DNA from 3 places in the Paenibacillus sp. NPDC056933 genome. Region 1 is predicted to be linked to each of the others. Evidence: predicted binding sites of a transcription regulator. Region 1 holds the regulator's gene; each other region holds the start of a gene.
What was found. The regulator LexA, encoded in region 1, represses DNA repair genes until DNA is damaged. The targets are predictions, from matches to a motif close to CGAACATATGTTCG.
Positions count from the first base shown of each region.

Region 2: the regulator LexA is predicted to act here: its motif matches at 6,089-6,102, upstream of ACFTRD_RS25750 (Y-family DNA polymerase).
Region 3: the regulator LexA is predicted to act here: its motif matches at 3,020-3,033, upstream of ACFTRD_RS18370 (YhjD family protein).

Region 1 is NZ_JBHUQN010000002.1:293,254-301,231, forward strand. It holds gene ACFTRD_RS16275 (ABC transporter permease) at 1-708, opposite strand, end outside; gene ACFTRD_RS16280 (HAD family hydrolase) at 1,296-2,102, opposite strand; gene ACFTRD_RS16285 (hypothetical protein) at 2,131-2,643, opposite strand; gene ACFTRD_RS16290 (DUF896 domain-containing protein) at 2,770-2,979, opposite strand; gene ACFTRD_RS16295 (LysM peptidoglycan-binding domain-containing protein) at 3,075-3,452, opposite strand; gene lexA (transcriptional repressor LexA) at 3,757-4,383, shown strand; gene ACFTRD_RS16305 (aldehyde dehydrogenase) at 4,487-5,788, opposite strand; gene ACFTRD_RS16310 (bZIP transcription factor) at 6,918-7,556, shown strand; partial or broken gene ACFTRD_RS16315 (IS3 family transposase) at 7,632-7,802, opposite strand.
Region 2 is NZ_JBHUQN010000004.1:355,141-363,118, forward strand. It holds gene uvrA (excinuclease ABC subunit UvrA) at 1-1,830, shown strand, start outside; gene ACFTRD_RS25725 (hypothetical protein) at 1,836-2,183, shown strand; gene recA (recombinase RecA) at 2,726-3,826, shown strand; gene ACFTRD_RS25735 (sigma-70 family RNA polymerase sigma factor) at 4,014-4,931, shown strand; gene ACFTRD_RS25740 (CarD family transcriptional regulator) at 4,996-5,499, shown strand; gene ACFTRD_RS25745 (hypothetical protein) at 5,607-5,846, shown strand; gene ACFTRD_RS25750 (Y-family DNA polymerase) at 6,123-7,388, shown strand; gene ACFTRD_RS25755 (YolD-like family protein) at 7,381-7,719, shown strand; gene ACFTRD_RS25760 (hypothetical protein) at 7,809-7,978, shown strand, end outside.
Region 3 is NZ_JBHUQN010000002.1:746,620-754,597, reverse strand. It holds gene ACFTRD_RS18380 (ATP-dependent DNA helicase) at 1-881, shown strand, start outside; gene cysK (cysteine synthase A) at 1,366-2,322, opposite strand; gene ACFTRD_RS18370 (YhjD family protein) at 2,593-2,979, opposite strand; gene ACFTRD_RS18365 (S-layer homology domain-containing protein) at 3,438-7,022, shown strand; gene ACFTRD_RS18360 (hypothetical protein) at 7,573-7,806, opposite strand; gene ACFTRD_RS18355 (nucleotide-binding protein) at 7,803-7,978, opposite strand, start outside.

The DNA.
Region 1 (7,978 bases):
ACCCATGTTCAGGATCAGCAACGTAACAATGGTAGGCAAAATGCCCGGTATGGTTACATGGATTGTTTGCTTCCAACGATTCGCACCATCGATTCGTGCGGCTTCATACAAAGAATCATCAATTGTTGTCAACGCAGCCAAGTATAGAATTGCCCCCCAACCCATACCCTGCCAGACCTCAGAGGTGATATAAATTGTTCTGAACCATTCAGCGCGCTGCATGAAAGGAATACTATCTCCGGTAAAAAATGAAACCAATCCATTAATCGATCCATTCACTGCTGTTAATTGCAGAACCATTCCGGCAACGATGACGATAGACAAGAAGTGCGGAAGATAAGATGCGGTCTGCACAAACTTTTTGAATCGTTTACTTTTCACTTCATTCAACAGCAATGCAAAAATGATCGGAACGGGGAAGGTGAAAAGTAACGCGAGTCCACCAAGCATAAGCGTATTTCCAAATACCTTCCAAAAGGTAGGGTCCTGAATGAACATCTGAAAATACCTGAATCCAACCCACGTCTCTCCGAAAATACTGCCTCCGGGTACGAACCGTCTAAAGGCGATAATGTTACCGAGCATCGGACCGTATTTAAAAATAATAAGATAGATAATTGGAAGAATTAACAGTGAGTACAACTGCCAATCTTTGCGAAGTAAAGCTGCAGCCGTTCTTAACCTGCTTTCTTTGCGTACAGAGGTCATCGTTAGCGTGGTTTTAGCGGTTTCCGACTCCATATATTATTTCACTCTCCGTTCCTTGGCTTGATAAAATAAAAGCGTTTTCGATTTCAATTCCTTCTTTTGATCTTTATCTTTTGTAGAAGACAACCTTGATGAACTTCACCCCCACTACGGAATAAACTAAAACAAATAATGTAAGCGATATCAATTATGGCGATCACAAGAGATTTAGGTCAGTTAAGATGCTTAACGTCATTTTGTACTAGCGCTACCTGCTATATATCCAAAACGAAATAGTTCCCTTTAATTATGTAAAGCGCTTACAATTAATATCAAAATTATAGCGAATAACTTTCGCTTCCACTTCATTCGAGTAAGTCAACAGATATTCGCTAAATCTGACCGCATACTAGTCATACTAGTATGTTAGTTATATTCTAAATCAGCCGTTCTATAATTTCAATAACTTTTACTAAAAAAATTTTGATTACGTTAATACGGTATAGTTCTGGAATGTCCACAACACAAAAAACATTGTCGGGTTCCAAGGTTGGTATACACCTCTCAAGAAACTCAACAATGTTCGAGCAATACACATAAAATATGATTTATGATGCACTAATTGAGAATTCAGCAATGATGCGTTCCAATTCGGATAAATGCTTGATTTCATGGTCAGGCACATACGATTCGGTATTCACTTTATTCTCACGGTTAATCCAAACAGACTTAATGCCAGCTGACAACGCTCCACGAATGTCCGTTGTCAGCTTATCGCCAACCATCACACTTTCCTGAGGCTTCACTCCAAGCCTGCTCAAAGCATGCTCGAAGATCGAAGGGTCAGGTTTTCCTTTACCAAAATCACCCGAGATAATAATTTCATCAAAAAAGGGAGCTAATTCAGGAACACCATCAAGCTTCTCCTGTTGTAACGCAGGACACCCATTAGTTAAAAGCAAAAGCTTGAACTTTCCTTGTAGATGACTTAACGTCTCCATCGTTTCTTCATAGACATGGGGTCTCGATCTCCGCTCTGCCCCGAATTGCGAGGCGAGTCGTTCTGCCAAATCTTCACGATCAATACCGAGCTTTAACAATCCACGACGCCATGATTCTTTACGATATGCAGGTGCAAGTTGTTCCAATTGGCGAAATTCCGGCTGATCTCCACCCGTAAAGTTAGCCCAAAGACCTTCAAACGGGTTGATTCCAATCATTTTGGTAAACGAAAAGGTTTCATAGGATTCATACAGATTACGTGCCTCATTACGAACTGCTTCTTCAAGTTCTTCAGGTTTAACCCCTGTCTCTTGTGCTGCGATCAGGCAGGTCTCATGAAATGCCTCACGAACACTGCGCTCATCCCACAGCAAAGTATCATCCAGGTCGAACAAAATCGCTTTTAACGCCATTTCGGTCATCTTCCCCTTTATGCAATAATTACTTTTTCTCGTATGTTTCCACAGTGATCTGATGTGCTTTGGCGAATTTCAGAAGACGTTCAGTGATTGCATCGGTATCATAACGATTGAGTAGTTTGGTAAATACCCATCTCTTGCCTCGTGCATTATGCTCAATAACAACCGTGCCTGGCTCAATTCTGAATTTCACAATATCATCGACTCCAATTGAACGCTCACGGTTTCCTTTAGTCGTCAAGATTCGGTTACTTCCTATCTTGACATAAGGTCGACGAAGCATGAAGATGACTGCCAAAAATACATACAGCAGCATGGTCACCCAGTCCCAAGTGGTCATCGGAGCTTTGACAAGAAACGTACTCATAAAGAGATACAGGAATGCGAGTCCGATCAGAAAAATAGGAAACAGAAGACTACGTCCTTTGAATACGTCCTCACCTGGTGTACCTGAAATCGGTTGACCGTTCTTTTTACGTTGCTGGTTCAGCTGCTTTGAATTTTTCCGAACCGTTCTCTCGAACGAACGCGACATGAGAATCCCCCTTAGATGTTCTTTGTATCGGCTTACATCATTGCAAACCAATAGTTCCCCCTATAATTTGCATTCTCTAAATAACAGGAAGAAACCTAAATATCAAAATGATATCATTAGGTTTCCTTAGTGTTTGAGTTTGCCTTGGTGGCCTTGATCATTCTCATCATCTACAATTTCAATCGAATCCAGTTGCTGTCTGAAATTGCTGCGAATATTATTCAAATAGATTTCTCTAAGCTTGGCACGTTCAGCGAGCTCTTCCTCTGTCAACCCAGTGGATTTTTGCTTACGGGCCAATTCATTAATACGTGCTACCAGACTATCTATATCCAAGCTTGTCCCCTCCAAAAATACAAAGTCATATTAACTTTGACATGATAAAGGCTGCTTGTCAAGTTGATACGCATTTATGCGTATAGATATGCAGTTTACTCAGTGAATTGAGGCAGTATTAGCACTTGCCCTACCTGTATTGAAGTCGACTGAAGTTGATTCACTTTTTTAATTGCTTCTATATATATACGTGTATCCATACTTTCCGGTTTGTGATCCAATGATATACTCCAAAGCGTATCACCTTGCGAAACAACCGTCTTCCCGCCAGGTAACAGGTTGTTCTCATTGCCTGCAAATACAGTGAGTACTGTGCTGCATCCAATAAATATGATTAAAGATACGATTACTAATTTCAACATCCATGTTGGTGTTTTGCCTTTTGTAAATACCTTCTTGAAGTTCCCTATGTTTGTTTTAACCAATTCTGTATTAACCGGTTCGTAAATGCTTTGATAAGTAGAATATCTCATAATTATTAACCTCCAAACGTTTGTTCCTATCTGTTGAAACCAATATAACACGAACATTTGTTTTGTTCAATAACTTTTTAGAACAATTGTTCGCTTTTTTTTATTTGTAGATAACCTCTTATCTCTTTCTTCTATAATATGAAATCTTTCATTTGCAGTATTTGAATGGATAAACAGAAAAAATTCATGTTAATTTGCAAAAAAACATTGATTTTATGCCTTATTATTTAGAACTTATGTTTGTACGAACGGAGGTTCTATGTTATAATTTTCCCAAACGTTACTAAAATGGGGTTGATACGGTATGTCGAAGATATCCAGCAGGCAACAGGCTATTCTGGAATTTATACGTAATGAAGTCCGGTTGAAGGGGTATCCTCCTTCCGTACGCGAAATTGGTGAAGCCGTTGGATTGGCTTCCAGCTCTACAGTACATGGACATCTGGATCGTTTGGAGAAGAAAGGTCTCATAAGACGGGACCCGACCAAGCCAAGAGCCATTGAACTTCTAAGCCAGGAAGAGTCAGAGCATTCACATCAGTTTGCTCACAGTGTCGCTCGCATTCCTATTGTTGGTAAGGTTACTGCTGGGGTTCCAATTACAGCAACAGAGAACATCGAAGATTACTTTCCCCTTCCTACGCACTATGTAGGCGAGCAAAAAGTATTTATGCTTTCGGTTGTGGGAGACAGTATGGTTGAAGCAGGCATTGTTAACGGAGACTATGTTATCGTACGTCAGCAGCAAACTGCGGATAACGGCGATATCGTTGTAGCCATGACTGAAGACGATGAAGCTACGGTGAAGACGTTCTACAAGGAGAAAGATCATATTCGTCTTCAACCAGAGAATGCGACCTTTGAACCTTTGCGTTTGAAACACGTCAGTATTCTGGGTAAAGTCATTGGCCTTTTCCGTGATATACATTAATATGATTGAAGTTGGTCCGTTGGTTCGTATCATAATGAAATACACAAAGAGGTTGCCCTGTTCATCAGGACAACCTCTTTGTGTACGTAGTGCTTATTATGATTTATTTGCTGCGTTTGAGCACGCTCTTATGATGTGAGAACACATCGAAACTCTGCTGACCGTGGTAAGAACCCATTCCACTTTCTCCTACTCCGCCAAACGGGAGATAATGTGATGTCATATGAGACAACGTATCATTAATACAACCGCCACCGAAAGATACTTGGTTCAAAACCTGATTTTGGAGAACCTCATCCTGAGTGAAGAGATATAATGCCAGTGGTTTTGGACGACGAATAATCTCCTCTAGCATCGGGTTAAGATCACTATATTTAAACACAGGAAGAATTGGACCAAAGATCTCTTCTTGCATAACAGGTGACTTCCAATCCACTTCACCCAGTACTGTTGGTTCAATGAACAGTTGATCACGTTTAGAACGCCCACCGATCAATGTTTTGCCATCTTGGAGTAACGCGGATAAACGATCAAAGTTGCGATCATTGACAATATGCGGAAAATCAGTGTTCTGCAACACATCAGCACCAAATTTGTCCTCAATCTCTGCGCTGATTAATTCCAGCAATTTGTCATGTACATGCTCGTGCACAAGCAAGTAGTCCGGAGCGACGCAGGTTTGTCCGGCATTCAGGAATTTACCGCGCACAATGCGCTGAGCTGCCAGATTCAGATCCGCATCTTTATTAACAATGACCGGACTCTTCCCACCTAATTCCAACGTAACCGGGGTCAAATGCTCAGCTGCTGCCTTCATAACAATGCGACCCACACCTGTACTGCCTGTAAAGAAAATATAATCAAACTTTTCCTTTAACAGTGCTGTACTGGTCCCCACTTCCCCTTCCATAACAGCGACGTACTCCTCAGGAAATATCTCGTGAACCAGATCATAAGTCAGGCGCGATACAGCTGGCGTTAATTCAGAGGGCTTGATAATGGCACAGTTACCTGCAGCAATAGCTCCAATTAGCGGACCAAAGGCCAGTTGGAATGGATAATTCCACGGTGCGATTATCAGAGCAACACCATAAGGTTCAGGATAAATTGTACTTGCGCCATCAGGTATAGCAGAATTCGTCGGCACTGGTCTTGGCGCAGCCCATTCCTCTATATGATCCAAAGCAAAGTCTAACTCGCCCAACACAATACGAATCTCGGATCCATAAGCTTCCGTTTCGGATTTATTCAGATCCACACGAAGTGCATCGAGAATACGTTGCTGATATTTCTCAATTCCCTGTCTTAATTGCTGGAGAGCACAAATACGGTACTCAATCGATTTGGTTTGACCTGTATTAAACAATGTGCGCTGCTGCGCAACGATTTTCTTTTCTAACTCCATATTTACATCTCCAATTAATTGCCTAAAATTTAATTACTAAAAACATAAATGTATCATATCGCATCTATATGAAACTATCAACATAAGGTGATGACACAAATTCTGTGAATATACATTAACAATTATCCGCTGCTTCTTTCTCAGAACTGACAAGATGTAACCAAGAAATCCTACACGGATATGTACTTTGAATGGGAACCTCTTAATCATAGTTCAATGAATGAAATCCTTAACCATCACTAATCATTTGGTGTGGGCATTTTGGTTTTTCGTTAAGTATATAGTTACACGCCCACAAAAAGAAAAATCCCTCAGCGCTAGAGCGCCAAGGGATTCAGCTATTAGTACAACGTGATATATTGATCGCGTTCCCATTGATGGACTTGCATACGGTTTATGTTCCATACTTTTCAAAACTAATCATAATCATTCAGACTTTTGCGGGCATTTTGTGGGCGCCCTTTTTTCTTATTATAATGAAGAAACTCGTTTCAAATACTCATTTTGATTACATTACTACTTTGACATCATCTGAAATAAAGGTACTAAGCGTCATCTATATGACTCTGTTCAATCCGAATTCTCCCAATTAAAAAGCCATACAAATTCATTAGTTAACAGAGACCTATTTCGGCGCCAACCAAGCCTCTCTATACTCTAGCATAATCATCCTTGAGCTTTCATACAATACGTTTCCTTCAAGTCTACTACGTATGACAAGCGCCTCCCCTAATATTCAGTCCAATAGTCAATGTTCCCCGGAGGTGGAGTGTAGTCAACCTTGGGTCCTTCCAAAATGACTTTGTTGGACGTATCCGACTTGTTATCCCAATGTTATGTATTCCGCGTCTATAAGAGCTTCGAGAACAGCCAAGACGTCTGGTTTATATTTGCCGTCAACTCGTGGACTGTGGGAAACTTGCGCCAACACCTTTGTAGTTGTATAAGATCCATAGGACCTTACATTGATAATCCGTTAGCAAGTTAATCACCTAGTGTTCACTTACGCACGAATATACGTTCCCTTATATACAGTGAAATCAGAGATATTAAGAATTACATATAGAAACATTTTCCTAGGTCTGATAGACTATATAATAAGAACATATATAGGAGGATTATTAGTAATATGAGAATAGTATCAGGTATTTTGCTTGTTACCGCATTTTTAACACTTGCCGCTTGCTCACCTCAATCTAAAGCCGATTCAAAAAGTGATGGGGGCGTTGCGAATAAAGTAGAATCTACTTTATCACAAACAGAATCCAAAGAAGAGCCAGCAGTTGAAACATCTGCAGATTCTGTTGATCAAGAACAAGAAAGTACTGCAACTTCAATTAAAAAAGGAGAAACAGTAACGATAGACGGGTTTGCGGAAATTTCAGTATCTAAACAAAAGTTTTCTAAAAAGATTGAACCTTCAAAACCAGGCAATTTCTATACATACTACGAATCAAAAGAAGATGATTCTACATATTTTGCACTCACAATCAAAGCCAAAAATTTATATACTACCGGCATTGATGCAGATGAAATAGCAAACGTCACCTTAATATTTGATAATCAGTATGACTACCCTACTTTCAGTACCGTTGAGGAAAAAGGAGGAGAAGACTTCACTTACAGTAACATTACCAGCGTCAATCCTCTAAAAACCACCACGTTATATTATCTTGCAGAGATACCGAACGAGGTCGCTGAAAGTGACAAACCATTAAAAGCTGTAATTAAGATACAAGATGAAGTTTTTGAATATACAGTAAGATAATAAAAGGTACTACCAGTTATAAAGTGTAACCTTTGTAAAGGACATTTGAAAAAAATAGACAATTTGAAGAAGCTGCTATCTGTATCTTACAGACGGCAGCTTCTTCAAATTCCATTGTCCTCGATAATGATTGTAATACATCATATAACACTTAATTTCTCGTTTGACTTCTTCTAGTGTTTCGCATTCTTTTATATTTGTTTCATCCTTAAAATGCCCAAAGAATGATTCTTGGGAGGCATTATTTATGTTTACAGGCTAACTTTACTAACCCCTGCAATTGCTTCAGATAACAATATAAGCCACCCATCAGTCACGGTAACAGAAATATTGCCGAGATAATTTTCATTCACGTCCAATAATTCCAGAATATCATTTGTCGCTCTATCTGCCTTAAGTCAATATTATAAAATCGAACGGAG
Region 2 (7,978 bases), on a different contig from region 1:
GAGTATGAGAATATGCAAGAAACAAGCTTCTCTCAAAGCTACAGCTGTTCAAAATGTGGAACTTCACTTAATGAATTATCCCCGCGGTTATTTTCCTTTAATCATCAACTAGGGGCTTGCCAAACTTGTCATGGGCTAGGAATTCAACTCAAACCTGAGGATTATGAACATTTAAAGAATTCGCAGTTTGAAACCTATGGCGAGCTTACTACTCTATCTTGCCCAGATTGCCAAGGAGATCGCTTGTCCGCGCAGCCTCTTGCTGTCACGGTTGGAGGAATGAACATTGCTGAATTTTGCAAGTTATCCATTAATGATGCTATTGATGCAATAAATAATCTAGAGTTAAGAGGAGCCAAAAGCACCATTGCAAAGCCTATAACTGACGAAATAATTACTCGGCTTCTTTTTATGAAAAAAGTAGGTTTGACTTATTTAACACTCTCTCGTGTTTCAAGCACACTTTCTGGTGGGGAGAGTCAGCGGATTCGATTGGCTTCACAAATTGGCTCAGGTTTGGCTGGTGTGCTTTACGTCCTAGATGAACCTTCCATTGGATTACATCAACGTGACCATTCCCTCTTGTTAGCGGCACTACGTGATTTGCGAGATCAGGGGAATTCGCTCCTTATTGTGGAGCATGATGAAGAAACAATTCGTCAGGCAGACTGGATTGTAGACATTGGTCCTGGAGCAGGAAAACACGGCGGAGAACTTGTGGCGCAGGGCACACTGAAAATGATCATGAATGAGCCAAATTCTTTAACTGGTCAATATCTATCGGGTAAAAAAAGAATCCGTGTGCCTGAAAATAGACGTTCCGGAAATGGGAATACATTAGGGATAATTGGTGCGACCGAAAATAGTTTGAAAGGTATTGATGTCCACATTCCTTTAGGGACACTAACCTGTGTTACAGGTGTCTCGGGCTCAGGAAAATCTAGTTTAATCAATGAGATCTTGTATAAGAAATTAGCTGCTCAACTTAACCGAGCTCAGACAAGGCCTGGAAAACATAAAGAAATTGTAGGTGCTGAATTTCTCAACAAAGTAATCCACATTGATCAAAGCCCAATTGGGCGTTCGCCGCGATCTAATCCTGCGACATACACAGGTTTGTTTGACCTTATCCGTTCCCATTATGCACTTACAAGTGAAGCAAAAGTACGTGGGTACGAAGCGAGAAGATTCTCTTTCAATGTAAAGGGGGGACGATGTGAAGCTTGTGCTGGAGATGGTGTAATGAAAATTCGAATGCATTTTCTTCCTGATGTATTTGTTCCTTGTGAGGTGTGCAAAGGGAAACGATTTAACCGTGAAACTTTGGAAATCTATTACAAGGGAAAAAATATTGCGGATGTGTTGGCGATGACCGCTGAAGAAGCTGTAACGTTCTTCGAAAACATGCCGAAAATTCGTAAAAGAATTGAAGCAATTTGCAAAGTGGGGCTGGGTTATGTCCAACTGGGACAAGCATCCACAACATTGTCTGGAGGAGAAGCTCAGCGGGTAAAGCTTGCTGCAGAACTTTTAAAGCCAGCCACTGGGAAAACCCTATATGTGATGGACGAACCGACCACAGGCTTGCATGTAGATGATGTCAATCAATTGATAAATATCATGCATGAACTGGTCGATAGTGGGAACACCGTGATCGTCATCGAGCACAGCATGGAAGTGATCAAAAACGCTGATTACATCATTGATTTGGGACCAGAAGGTGGGATAAACGGAGGGGAGCTTGTTTGCGTCGGTTCACCAGAGGAAGTTTCCAGATGCGAAACAAGCCACACTGGGAGATTTTTAAAAAAAGTGTTGGAGGAGTCTTGAAAGCTATGGAACTGATTAACCAAAAAGTAACGCATATTCGTTTCGGTGAAGGATTTATCGTAAACAAAACAGACAATCGAATCAGCATTCATTTTTCAGATCCGATAGGTCTAAAAGTATTCGTTTTTCCAGATGCTTTTGTACAGTATTTATGGATGGAAGATCATAACGTTCAAGAATATGTGATTAACCAATATTATCAAAATCAAAAGGAAATTGAAGCTGAGAAACAACGGCAACATCAGCTTCAAAAAGAGGAAGAGGAACGACAAATGGCGGCCGAAATGGCTAGTAAAGCAACAACTCGTAAAGCTGCGGCATTAAAGAGAAAGGCACTAAAAAGAAAGACGTGAGTTTAATAACTGCCGCATGGAAATTAGGTAAGACGTTTGCGTTTCAAAAAAAACAAAATCTTTTGTGATTAAATAATTCATTATTAAAAGTCCAAATGATCCACATGCATATATTATGAGTTTCAATTCTGAGATTGTACGTGCAAGGTGCTCATATTCCTGAATGGCCTTTTAGTTCTGTATTAAGATTCGAATTTTATTATCTAATACGAAAAATTAATGAGAAATCGAAGAAGTTGATAGCTAGTCGCTAATCTAAGAAGAAGAGATTATCGGACCCATAATTCACACAATAGACATAATTAATGGGCCCTAATCTCTTGACACGCATGTGATATAATTAATTTATGAATGGATTACTAATGCTTGCCGGTATTTCTTCAGGTAAGAATGTCACGATGTACAAAAAATCATCAACAAAAAAACCAAGTATACAGATAAGTTTTGTGAAATATTTGACTTTATATCTTTACACTAAAAAAGGAAAAAATGCTTTAACTAACTTATTCAACTTTTGAAGATAACTTAAGGAGGGTTCAACTATGAACACTGAATTACCATCGACATCAAAGATTGAAAAACAAAAAATGTTAGAAAAGGCATTGGCGGAGATTGAGCGAACTTTCGGTAAAGGATCTATCATGCGCTTAGGTGAACATTCAACTAATAGAGTAATAGAAACAATTTCAACAGGTTCTATTGGTCTTGATCTGGCATTGGGAATAGGTGGTGTACCAAAAGGTAGGGTGATTGAAATATATGGCCCAGAGTCGTCAGGTAAAACTACTCTTGCTCTCCATGTCGTTGCAGAGATTCAAAAAGTAGGTGGAACGGGAGCATATATAGACGCAGAACATGCATTGGATCCAACCTATGCAAGAGCATTAGGTGTTGATGTTGATTCAATGCTTATTTCCCAGCCTGACACCGGAGAGCAGGCTCTAGAGATCACAGAAGCATTAGTAAGATCTGGCTCTGTTGATGTGATTGTTGTAGATTCTGTGGCAGCTCTCGTTCCTCGTGCAGAAATTGAAGGGGAAATGGGAGATGTCCATATGGGACTCCAAGCGCGTTTAATGAGTCAAGCATTAAGAAAGCTGACAGGTACAATCTCAAAAACACAAAGTATTATCATTTTTATAAATCAACTTAGAGAAAAAATTGGTGTCATGTTTGGTAGTCCGGAAGTAACTTCAGGAGGGCGAGCATTAAAATTTTTTTCCTCTATACGCCTTGATATTCGTCGAATAGAATCCATAAAAAATGGATCTGAAATTGTAGGAAATCATGTACGTGTCAAAGTTGTGAAAAACAAGTTAGCTCCACCATTTCGGATGACTGAGTTTGACATCATGTATGGTGAGGGTATCTCAAAGATGGGAGAACTTATCGATATAGGAATTGAACGTGGATTGATTCAGAAATCTGGTTCTTGGTTTTTTCAAGGAGAATTGAGACTTGGACAAGGAAGAGATTCAGCAAAGAAATATTTTATGGATCATCCTGATGAAGCAAAAACATTAGAAGATGAAATTCGAAAATGGGAGCACGCTTCTGTAGATGATAATGAGAAAAATTCAGTACAGGACAAACATCTATTATTGGATGCTAGGGATGATGGGGCCAAATTGAATAATGATTAAGTTCTGTGTGGGACACAAGATGCTATTCGTTAAAACTTCTTGTAACTTCTTTATTTCGTGATTGAAGTTCAACTAAAACATCGATTAGTTCTTAAAACATGCGCTATAATAATTGAATTTTTTTTTGATTTTGATGTATCTAAATGGACATCCGCAATGAGTAACATTATGAGAGTAAAGGGACCATATGAATAAAGAATATTTTAATGAATCAATTGCAATGTATGAAAATAATAAAGACACCCATGTCCGACAATTACGGAAAGAAAGTTCGATGAAGGATTCTCTACAATTTTATTTAGACAACATAGGAAAAGTACCGCTTCTTTCTAAAGAGGATGAAACAATTTTGGCAAGCCAAGTCAAACAAGGCAATGAAAAAGCTAAGCTGAAATTCATAGAGGCGAATTTGCGTTTAGTTGTCAATATTGCAAGCAAGTATAAATGGAATGACTTGCCTCTTCTTGATCTCATTCAAGAGGGGAACCTAGGTCTAATAAGAGCAGTAGAAAAATTCGATTTTCAGAAGGGTTTCAAATTCAGTACCTATGCGACTTGGTGGATCCGCCGAGCAATAGAACAGGCTATCGTAGAAAAAGGACGGATTATTAGATTTCCAACTCACATTTTTGAATTATTGAGAAGATGGCAAAAAATTTACCAAGTCTTTTTTTCAGAATTTGGTCGTGATCCTACTCTTGAAGAGATGGTACACAAAATGAACATGCCAATGAACAAGATAATTGAAATAAAAAAACTGGCTGAAAAACTAGTTTTGTCTCTAGACTTAGAGGTTGGGGTAGACAAAGATACAAAACTCGGAGATTTGCTTGAATGTACTAACGAAAAAAGTACCGTTAAACTTGTAGAACAAAAATTTCTAGAGGAAAGGATAAACAATGTTCTTCATACTTTGAGCGAGAGGGAAGAAGGTATAATTCGTTTTCGCTACGGATTTGATGACGGAGAAGTGCATAGTTTTCAAGAAATAGGTGAGGTGTATGGTGTTTCGCGTCAACGTATTTACCAAATTGAAATTAAAGCATTAAAAAAAATAAGCGAATATTTTCGTGAAGAACGACTTCAGGACTTTCTTGAGGTCTGAGAGTTTGGTATTTAAAGAATTTAATTTATTTTAGCAAATTCTAGGGATCTTATGGGGGTAAAACATGAATGGAGTCAAGACAGGAGAAATGGTTTTTTATCCATTTCATGGGGTAGGGCTCTTAAAAGAAAAAGTAACGCGTCCATGTGAAGATAAACAAAAGGATTACCTCAAAGTCTATTTTCATGAACTAAAAATGGAGATTTTCATACCTGTGGACTCGGCTGAACAGAAGGGAATAAGGGCACTGACAAGTCGAGAAACTTTAGAGAAATCAAAAAAACATTTCTTTAAAAAATACAATAAATTACCTCTTCTAGCCTCTGAAAGAAAGAAATCGTTGGACCGAAAGCTAAAATCAGGAGAAGTCCTTAACATAATTGAGGTGATTCGAGATTTAGTCTGTGCATCTCAATATGATCTTAGATTAGGTTTCCAGGACAAACAGTTACTTGAAGTAGCAAGTAACTTATTGAAAGACGAATTGATGCATGTTCTCAATTTATCGAGTGAAGAAGTTTCTGAAATTCTGAAGCGTACTATTAAGTCAAGATCAAAGAACAAATAACTATTATTGTTATGATCAAAATTGATTTGCTTAACGTGTGCTGAATTTAGGTATCACTAAGTTGGAGTACACTAAGAAAATTTAAAGACAAGGTGGTAAAGAAGCAGATGAAACGTGTACTTTATGCGTGTATTGAACAAACCATACATTTTCGTTTAAAAGAGGATGCCGAGAGTGAAGTTGTACTACGGACTGTTCGAGCAGAATTAGAAGATTTCAAATCAACTTTACAACGGAAGAAAAAAAAATACAAAATTATTGAGGAAATCCATCAAATCGATGGGTCTATTATTGTGAAATTAAAAAGACAGCACAATAACTATGATTGCGGTAGTTACCTGGACTAGTTAGTGCAGTATCGAGAGTGATTGTTAGTTTACTTGTGTTTTACTATCAATTTAAAGAACGGAGTCTCTCAATAAAATTATGTTATTCCTTTAGTCAGGGACTCTAAAAAAACTTTAAATATTTTATAACAGGACTATAAATATACAGTACAAAGAGCAATAAACATTGTACTGAAAATGTGTCTTTAGATTAATAACCTCCTTTTCCGCGTGTCAGATAGTATTTTTCGTGGTATCATACAGGAACAAATGTTCTTGTTGGAAGGAGTGGAGAAAATGTTACCACCAAGACAAAAGTGGCCCAATCATAGTGTTCTGGCCATTGACGCAAAAAGTTTCTACGCTTCAGTTGAGCTATCTGACCGGTCCTTGGATCCATTGAAGACCAAACTTGCTGTAGTCAGCGATTTGTCGAAACGCGGTAGTGTAGTGCTCGCAGCATCACCCGAATTAAAACTCCAACACAATATCAAAACGGGTAGCAGGCTTTTCCAGATTCCTAACCGTGAAGATATCATATTGGCTCAATCCCGTATGGGAAGATATGTAGATGTATCTATGGGTATCATGGATATTTTATATAAATATGCACCATCAGAAGCTATACATGCTTATTCTATTGATGAGTGGATAATTACAATAGATGGTACTGAACATATGCATGGCTCGCATAAACAGGTCGCCATGAAGATTAAGCATGATATATACAAAGTGTTTGGAATTCCTGTAAGTATAGGTTGGGGGCAAAATAAAGTTGTCGCTAAGATAACGATGGACTTAATTGGTAAAAAGAGTGGTTATGCTGAATGTAGTTATGATCAAATTGAAACACTTCTGTGGCCACATTCAGTGAGGGACGTTTGGGGTATTGGAGGTCGATATGCGAGAAGACTCAATGCAATGGGAATCTATACACTGGGTCAATTAGCCCAAAAACCGCTACATGTGCTGCGACAAGAGTTTGGTCCAGCCATGGGAGAACAATTCTATTATCATGCAAACGGATTAGATTTTAGTCCTGTTTTTGTTGATCCAATAATGGAGGCTCGTAAGGGATTTTCCAATGGGATTACCTTCATGACTGATTACTCGTGGGAAGACACAAAAGTAGTTATTCACGAATTATCTGATTTACTTGCTGCTCGGCTTCGCTCTTATCATATGGCAGCTTTTACAGTGAATTTGTCAATGCGTTATACGAATGATTATAATGGTCGGCGCTTTTCTCAATCGATCACTTTATCATCCGCGACCAATTTATCCATTCATTTATTCGAAGCCTGTATGACTATGAATTCTAAGAATGAGATACCGGCACCAATTCGACAAATTTCCATGTCAGTAACGAATGTCATTCATGAATCAGAAATCCAGTTGGATTTATTTAGTTGGGAAGAGGATGAGAAACAACGGGCTCTTGAATCAGCTTTAGACAAAATAGTAGCCAAATTCGGAACCACAGGAATCTTCCGAGCAACATCACTTACCAAGGCTGGTACCCTTCAAGATCGTGCTAAGAAAATAGGTGGACATTATGAGTAGAGAGTATCCTTTGCCGTATGACCGGGGAAATAAAAAATGGACTTCTCTTTTACTTTCAGAACATCGTGAACGTCTGTTGCAATGGAAAGCGAGTCATGGAAAGCAGGAAAGACCTGTTCTTACCCCAGAACGCAGTAACGAGCTTGCATTTCTAATTCAAGAAGCATTTTACGAACAAAGTTATATCACAATAACTTATTTTAGTGGTGATGAATTTCAACAGTTACATGGCAAAATTAAAAATTGCAGGTTAGATATAAAATCAATTGAAGTAAGTAGTAAAGACGGTCCTGCCAGTATCCTTTTTAGTGACATCATTGATATCCTATAAAGAGATAAAAAAACATTAATTTTGTGCCACGTGCCATTTTGATTATATTTTACGGTTCGCAATTCAAATCATCTGAAAGCAGGGTATATATGATTCTTACAAGGAAAGAGGCCACAGTAATCGAAAAAATCCGCAATCGTAGCACTCGAAAGGAAATTGCTCGCAAACTAGGGATTAGCACGTTCGAGGTAGAGGATATAGTCAATGATCTGGTTCAGCGTTTAGCTATTCAGCGATCGGACAATGTAAAGGAACAGTG
Region 3 (7,978 bases), 450 kb from region 1:
TGGATGGGTATCAGATGCGTGTCGTGGAAGAACATCTGGACATGATTCAGTCTGCACTTGCTTTGTTCCGTAAGGAGGATGGTTACATCTGTTGGGCGGAAGAGAGCGAGGACGAGACGACTTTATCGATCATGCCGCGTACGGTGAAGGAAATGCTGAACGAGCGTGTGTTCAACACAGGCATTCCAATCGTGTTCTCCTCCGCAACATTATCTGTGGATAGTTCATTCCGTTATGTGGCGGACAGCCTGGGCATTGATGATTTTGTATCGTTCTCGGTGGCTTCACCGTATGATTATGCGGACAAAATGAAGATGAAAATTACAGATGAAGCTGTACCGGGTCACCCGGAGAACGAAAATCGCATGCGTGATGCGGTGTCGTTACTTCAGGAGAGCGGAGGACGTGCGCTGATTCTGTTCCGTACGATGGAAGAACTACGCGCGTTCAAGCAGGACATCGTTCATGTGCCTGAAGCAGAAGGTTTGCGCTTTATGTATGAGGGCGACCGGGAGATCAGTGATCTGATTGCGGCATTCCAGCAGGATGAGGAAAGTGTGCTGTGTTCCGTTAATCTGTGGGAAGGACTAGACGTTCCAGGCCCGTCATTATCCAATGTCATGATCTGGTCGCTTCCGTATCCACCACAGGACCCTGTTTTCAATGCAAAACGCAGTGCGTCGGCAGCACCATACGAGGAGATCGATCTTCCGTATATGCTCTTGCGTGTGAAGCAAGGTCTCGGACGTCTGATTCGGACAAGCACGGATTCCGGTTCTGCGGTCATTCTCGATGAATCGCTGTATACCAAAAAGGAAGCCAAAGACCGCATTGCGGCCCTGCTTCCTGAAGGTGTGGAATGGACAACCCTGACACACTAATTAACTTACGTTAAATATTCTTGCTTTGTTTTTGATGATAAGGTTTCTTACCAAAATAAGTTCTTGTTCTCTGCGGATTCACCATCCGTATGTGAGCAAGAGCTTATTTTTTTATTTTGATGGTTCTTCCAATGGACTACTCTTCCCTTTTTCGAGGAATTTCCCCTCGCTCCCAATCGCTGCAAAATTCTAACGAACCCACCGCACCTTATTAGAGTGATAATTAAGTGATGTAAATTCTAACGAATCTCAGTAACGTTATCCCGTCCGAAAATAGCTTTTCAACCTTGAAATCGACCGAATTTGGAGAAATAACGTCGCTGTGATTCGTTAGGCTTCAGACCTGCGCAAATAGGAGCGAATAACGTGTGTCAGGTTCATTAGAACCAATGACCAATGAGCGCTAATAAGGGAGGGCCTCTGTCATGCTCATGACTTATGGGACATGGAAGCCCCTTTTTGATGTGTATAGATTTATGCTGTGTTAAAAAATATCCATGCTCAAATACCGTTCCCCGGTATCCGGCGCAATGCAGAGCACCCGGTGTCCCGGCCCCAGTTCCCGCGCGATGCGCAGGGAGGCCCACACCGAAGCACCAGAGGAAGGGCCGAGCAGCAGCCCTTCCCGGGCAGCAAGCTGCCGCATCGTATCCAGTGCGTCCTCATCGGACACCTGGATAATGGCATCCCACACGTCGGTATTCAGAATGTCCGGGATGAACCCCGGACTTGTACCGACGAGCTTATGAGGTCCGGGCTCGCCACCGGACAGCACAGGTGAACCTTTCGGTTCTACCGCATAGATGCGAATGTCCGGCAGCTGCTTGCGCAGTTCTTCTCCTGTTCCGGTAATGGTACCGCCAGTTCCCGCCGTAGCAATGAAGGCATCCAGCTTGCCTTCCATCTGCTGCATTATTTCGGGAGCTGTGGTGATCCGGTGGATGTCCGGGTTCGCCTGATTCTCAAATTGCTGGGGAATGAAACTTCCCGGAATGTCGCCCTGCAGTTCTTTGGCTTTGCGGATCGCACCCGGCATCCGTTCCGCAGCAGGGGTGAGCACCACATCTGCGCCATAGGCTTTCAGAATGTTGATGCGCTCCTTGGACATGTTGTCCGGCATGATCAGAATGGCCTTATATCCTTTGGCAGCGGCGTTCATCGCAAGACCGATGCCCGTATTGCCGCTGGTTGGTTCGATAATAGTGGCTCCGGGGAGCAGGAGTCCAGCGCGTTCAGCCTGAACAATCAGGTTGTAGGCGGCACGGTCCTTGACGCTGCCGCTTGGGTTGAAATATTCCAGTTTAACATATACGTCAGCAGATTCGCTGCCTGTGAGCCGGTTCAGCCGTACAGCAGGTGTCTGGCCGATCAGTTCGGTGACATCTGCGGCAACGCCTGTATGTCTGGCTGTTTGTTTAGTCGAATTCAAATCCAAATCCATGAAGTACAACTCCTTGATTGATAAGACGTTGAAAGCTATCCCGCTGGACAAGTCTGTCCGCCATTAATGTCTGGCAGGCTTGTTTGGTTATGGGCATTGATTTTCATTGCAGGTCTGAACGAAATGTCCAGACAAGTCTATTCCATCTTAATGAACGCAGCCTTCCCGGGTCAACCTGTTTCCATTAGGCAGGGGCGGGGAGTCTGAGGAGTAAAAGGACTACGAAATATGAATTCAAACGATGACGGGTACATCAAGTAGATAAATCAGCTACAATGGCTGGGCCAAATCCATATCCAGATGCCGACTGAGCTCCTTTTTGACTTCATTCCGCGCGAACGTCCACAGCATATAGAACCGCTGCAAATATCCTCTGCACAGATACTGGGTTTCGATCCCATCAACTTGCCGTTTCTCCTCCAGAACCTTGACGCCACGGGTTCTCATCTGTTTGCGAAGTTCCAGCATTTCCTTAAGTACATGATTCTGAATACGGGTTAGAGACAGGATGTAGACCTCTGGCATTTTGAGCTGCAACGTATCCAGTGTTCGAATATCCCGTTCAAGCACATCCAGCAGGAGGGTGCGTACAACCATGCTTTTAATCAAACGATGATCCTCATCCGCAGGGGATGGGGCGGAAGGGGAGGATGACATACTTTCACTTCCTTAGCTTGAATATAAATCGATCGAATTAAGAACAAATGTTCCTGTTCTGTATTATAGTCAGCATAAGCTTGACTCATACAGGTTTCAACCTGAAATTTTTTACAGTCCTATGTATAATTCCAGGTTTGAATGCCCGAAATGCTTACCTTTTGCCGGTTACAGATACATTAGGAGCATGTTTTAGGAGAAACAGTCCAGTTTAGCCTGATGTTCAGAATCGGTTCAGAATGAATCGTTATAGTGTCTATATATGTTGTTATTGCACAGAAAGGAGATAAAAAAATCAGAGATACATACCAGAAGAGTATAAGTAGCTAATTTGTCTACTAGCAAAGTAACTAGCTTTTTTAGTAGATTTCGTAGGATGTGGATGTAGATAGAGTGCGGGTTGGGGAGTAACAAGCGGATGTTATATAGCAAGGGAGAGGATGAGGATGAGGATGAGGATGATGAATAGGAAGGTACTGAAGGTTAGAAAAGTGATTGCGATGCTATTGGTGTGTCTGCTCATTTTCGGAGGTGTTCCCGGATTTCAGACGTTGGGCGTGGATCGTGCCTATGCCGCAAGTGGGACATGGACAGATGTAGGTGGAGCCGGCTTCACAACAGGACAGGTAGAAAATATTACGTTAGTTTTTGATCGGGAAGGTACACCTTATACTGTTTTTAGGGATTTAGGCAACGACAATAAAGCAACGGTTATGAAATACATCTCTGGCGGATGGCAATCTGTCGGACCACTCGGCTTTTCTGCTGGTGAGGTTTGGACTACGTCACTCGCATTTGACTCTCAGAACGTTCCATACGTCGCTTACCAGGATATGGACAATGACAGCAAAGCTACAGTTATGAAATTTAACGGAAATCAATGGGAGGTTGTGGGCAGTGCTGGTTTTACGGCTGGAGCTGCGGTGTACGTTACGCTTGCATTTAGTCCTGATGATACGCTCTACATTGGTTACCGGGATCATGCTGCAGATTCTAAAGTGACGGTTAAAAGATGGAGTGGAAATCAGTGGGAGACGGTTGGCTCTGCCGGTTTTACGACAGGTATTGCACTGGAGATGTCCAAACTGATTATTGATGCTAATGGAATTCCCTATTTTGCTTTTAAAGATTCAACGAATAATAAATTGACTGTAATGAAGTTTGCAGGCAATCAGTGGAAAAATGTAGGAGCAGCGGCATTTACAGCAGGCACAGCATCATATCTGTCCCTGGCGTTTGGTCCGAATGGTGTACTTTATGTTGCATTTCAGGACGGTTCCAACAGCTATAAAGCAACGGTAATGAAACTGAATGGCAGCCAGTGGGAAGTGGTTGGGAACGCAGGATTCTCATCCGGAAGTGTGTATAATCTGTCTTTGGCTTTTGATCCGCAAGGTGTACCTTACACCGCTTTTAGAAATTCAGTTAATTTTAGTATGGAGCCTCAGGGTGTAATGATGAAACTTGATGGGAATCAGTGGACTATAGTCGGAGGGAAGCCGTTCTCTGCAGGTCAAATAAACGAATCCTCGCTTGCTTTTGGTCCGAATGGAATGCCTTATGTTGCTTATATAGATAATACCAAGAGTAATAAGATGACAGTCATGACGCTTTCTACGGGACATTCGGTGACTTACAATGCCAACGGTGCGACCACGGGAAGTGTTCCGGTTGACAATCAGAAATACGAAAAAGATGCAATGGTGACAGTGCTGGATAACGCAGGAGCACTGGAGAAGGAAGATTATCAGTTTACAGGATGGAATACTTCCGAAGACGGTAGTGGAATAGGTTACAGTGCAGCGGATACATTTTCCATGGATGATGGTGACGTTACGCTATACGCACAGTGGCAACCGCTTTATGTCCATATTGGTTTTGAATCGAACGGTGGAACCGAGGTTATTAGTCAAAAGGTGAATTACAATAGCTCGGCAACCATTCCTGACGCGCCAGAAAAATCGGGATACACGTTCTTTGGCTGGTATCAGGATAGCCAGTTGCAGCAGGCTTTTGATTTTACTACAAATTTGACGAAAGATATAACACTTTATGCCAAATGGAAGTCATCTACAGCAACACTCTCCAGTCTGACGGTAAGTTCAGGGCAGCTCACACCTGATTTCTCTGCGGATGAGCTTGATTATCACGTAGATGTCGAATCCGATCTAACGAGTATGGGCTTTTCTCTGAGTAAAGCAAATGAAGGACAAGACGTAACTGTAACGGGTGCCACAGATGAAACGTTGACGGAGGGTATTTACACCTATACTGTTACGGATTTGGTATATGGTTCGAACCCTGTAAATATTAACGTTCAAGCGGAGGATGGTAGCAGTAATAACTACACACTTAACATCAACCGCATCGACAGCAGTAACGCCAAACTAAGTGAAATCAATCTACCTCATATTACATTGTCTCCAGCGTTCAGTCCGGATGTAGAGATGTACGAAGCGACGGTCAGCAGTTCTGTTAGCACGACTGAAATTAGCGTTGAACCGGATAAAACGGGAGTTGCTGTGAAAATTAATGGTGTTAGCGGCAACAGTACAGTCGTGCAATTAGTTAGTGGTATGAATACAATTATTATTGAAGTGACTGCATTAGATGGAGTAAGCAAGAAAACATATACGCTGAACATCAAGCGCGATAGTGATCATTCAGGTGGATCGGGTGGCAATGGGAACTCCGGTGGGGGATCTGGCAGTTCTGGTGGCTCCAGTTCTGGGGGAAGCAGTGCAAGTACACCAGGGACTAACACCGTCGTAACTCCGCCAACCACAGGTGCTCAGGTGCTCGTGAACGGTAAAGCAGAGAACGCAGGCAGCTTAACCACTAGTGAAGTGAACGGACGAAAAGTTGTAACCCTTGCAGTGGACGCACGACTTATTGCACAAAAACTCCAAACTGAGGGGAACAACGCCATCGTCACGATTCCAGTGACAGGCAACAGCCAAGGAGATCAGATTGTCGGTGAGCTGACGGGTCAGACGGTCAAACTGATGGCTGACAAACAAGCAGTGCTGGTGCTTCAAACCGATTTTGCCTCCTACACGTTACCTGCACAGCAGGTTAATATTGAGCAACTCGCCCAGCAACTTGGTGTGAATTCTGACAATTCTTTGGAGAACATCAAATTGAGAATCGAAATCTCACAGCCAGCAGGAGCGGTCATACAGACAGCAAAGTCAGCAGCTCAGCAAAATGGATATGCTCTTCTGGGTTCGCCGGTTGATTTTAAAGTAACAGCCACCTTCGATGGCAAATCCGTGAGCGTGGATAAGTTCAATAACTACGTATCACGTACGATTGCATTACCGGCTAACGTTGATCCAAACCAGATTACCACAGGTGTTGTGGTGGATGCAGATAGCTCTGTACGCCATGTACCAACGAAAATTACACAGGTCAATGGGGTATACCATGCACAGATTAACAGCTTGACCAACAGTGTATATGCCGTCATCTGGCATCCGCATACCTTCACCGATGTTGCCAGACACTGGGCCGAGATCGAAGTGAATGATATGGGTTCACGTATGGTCATCCAAGGCATCACAGACACCACTTTTGACCCGAACCGTGGAGTTACACGTGCGGAATTTGCTGCCATCCTGGTACGCGGATTGGGATTGAAGCCTGGAGAGCAGGTGAACTCTTTCAAAGACGTGAATGGAAGCGAATGGTACGCGGATGCAGTGAACATGGCATCCAGCTACGGTCTGATCGATGGATATGAGGATGGGACATTCCGTCCGCAGACACAAATTACTCGTCAGGAAGCCATGGCACTCATTACAAGAGCTATGACAGTGACTGGAATGGACAAGACTGTACCTGCCGTGGACGTTCAGCAATGGTCTGACTATGCAGATGCTGAGCAAGTAGCAAGCTGGGCGAAGGAAGCAGTAGCGGCCAGCATTCACTCTGAACTGGTGTCTGGACGTGGAAATGGAATCATTGCTCCCAATCAACTGATTACCCGTGCAGAGACAGCGGTGATCATCCGTAGATTGCTTCAGCGGTCCGGTCTAATATAGATTCATAACAGAACATTTTTCTGAACTGTATTTGATATTGTTATTGGAACAGGCAACGCGAGATCTGCGTTGCCTGTTTGCTTTGCATAGGGTATTGGATTAGATGACATGCAGACGACTAAACTATCTCTTAGAAACTCATCTAAAAGCTATAATTTGTTATTTACAGAACATGTGTTCCTGTATTATAATCTATATGGGAATGTTGATACACATTACAACCGGGGAATATTGGAAATGGCCCATATCCTGTTTATGCTGAAGTGTAAGGTGTTCAAATAAGGACAGGCCTTCTCCAAAATAAGGTATAATTTTTGGCTTTTGCAGGAAACCTAAGGGCATGAAGAAACGGTCTTATGGATTGCAAGCTATTACGGAAGTGGTTATGGGAATATATTCGAAGAAATGTATCACAAAAGAAATTACAAGAATATGAATGGGAATGGCAGCTCTTTTTTGAAAAACAGCAACAAAAAAGCCCCTACCTTGGGCGGCGGGGGCAGATCATCTGCCGAACCAGACGGCAGAGTTGTATATGAGTCTAAAGCGGTTAAGCCAGATACTGAGGCTTCTCGTATAGAGCCTCTTTTTCCAGAATCACTTTGTAAGGTCTTTCCTTACCCTTCAGGGAAGGGCCAATCGTGGTCAAGGGTACGGCCGGTTTGTGGAAACGATCTTCTTCCTTGGGTTCCGGAACCGGTCGTGATGATTCGGGCGCAGAACTGAGGCGTACCTTTTTCTCGCTGCCCCAGCGCTTGCTTATTTTTTTCGTTTCCGGTTTCATTCCGGTTCGCCTCCTAACAAATCGTTGATGGCGTTGAACAGATGACGATTCTCCAAATCCATCTGCTGAAATATCGCCTCATCCGCATCAATATGCCCAATAATGTGGACTGTAATTACATACCTCTTGGCTACAGGATAGCATAGCAGATATTCTTTCTCAAGGTAGTCGT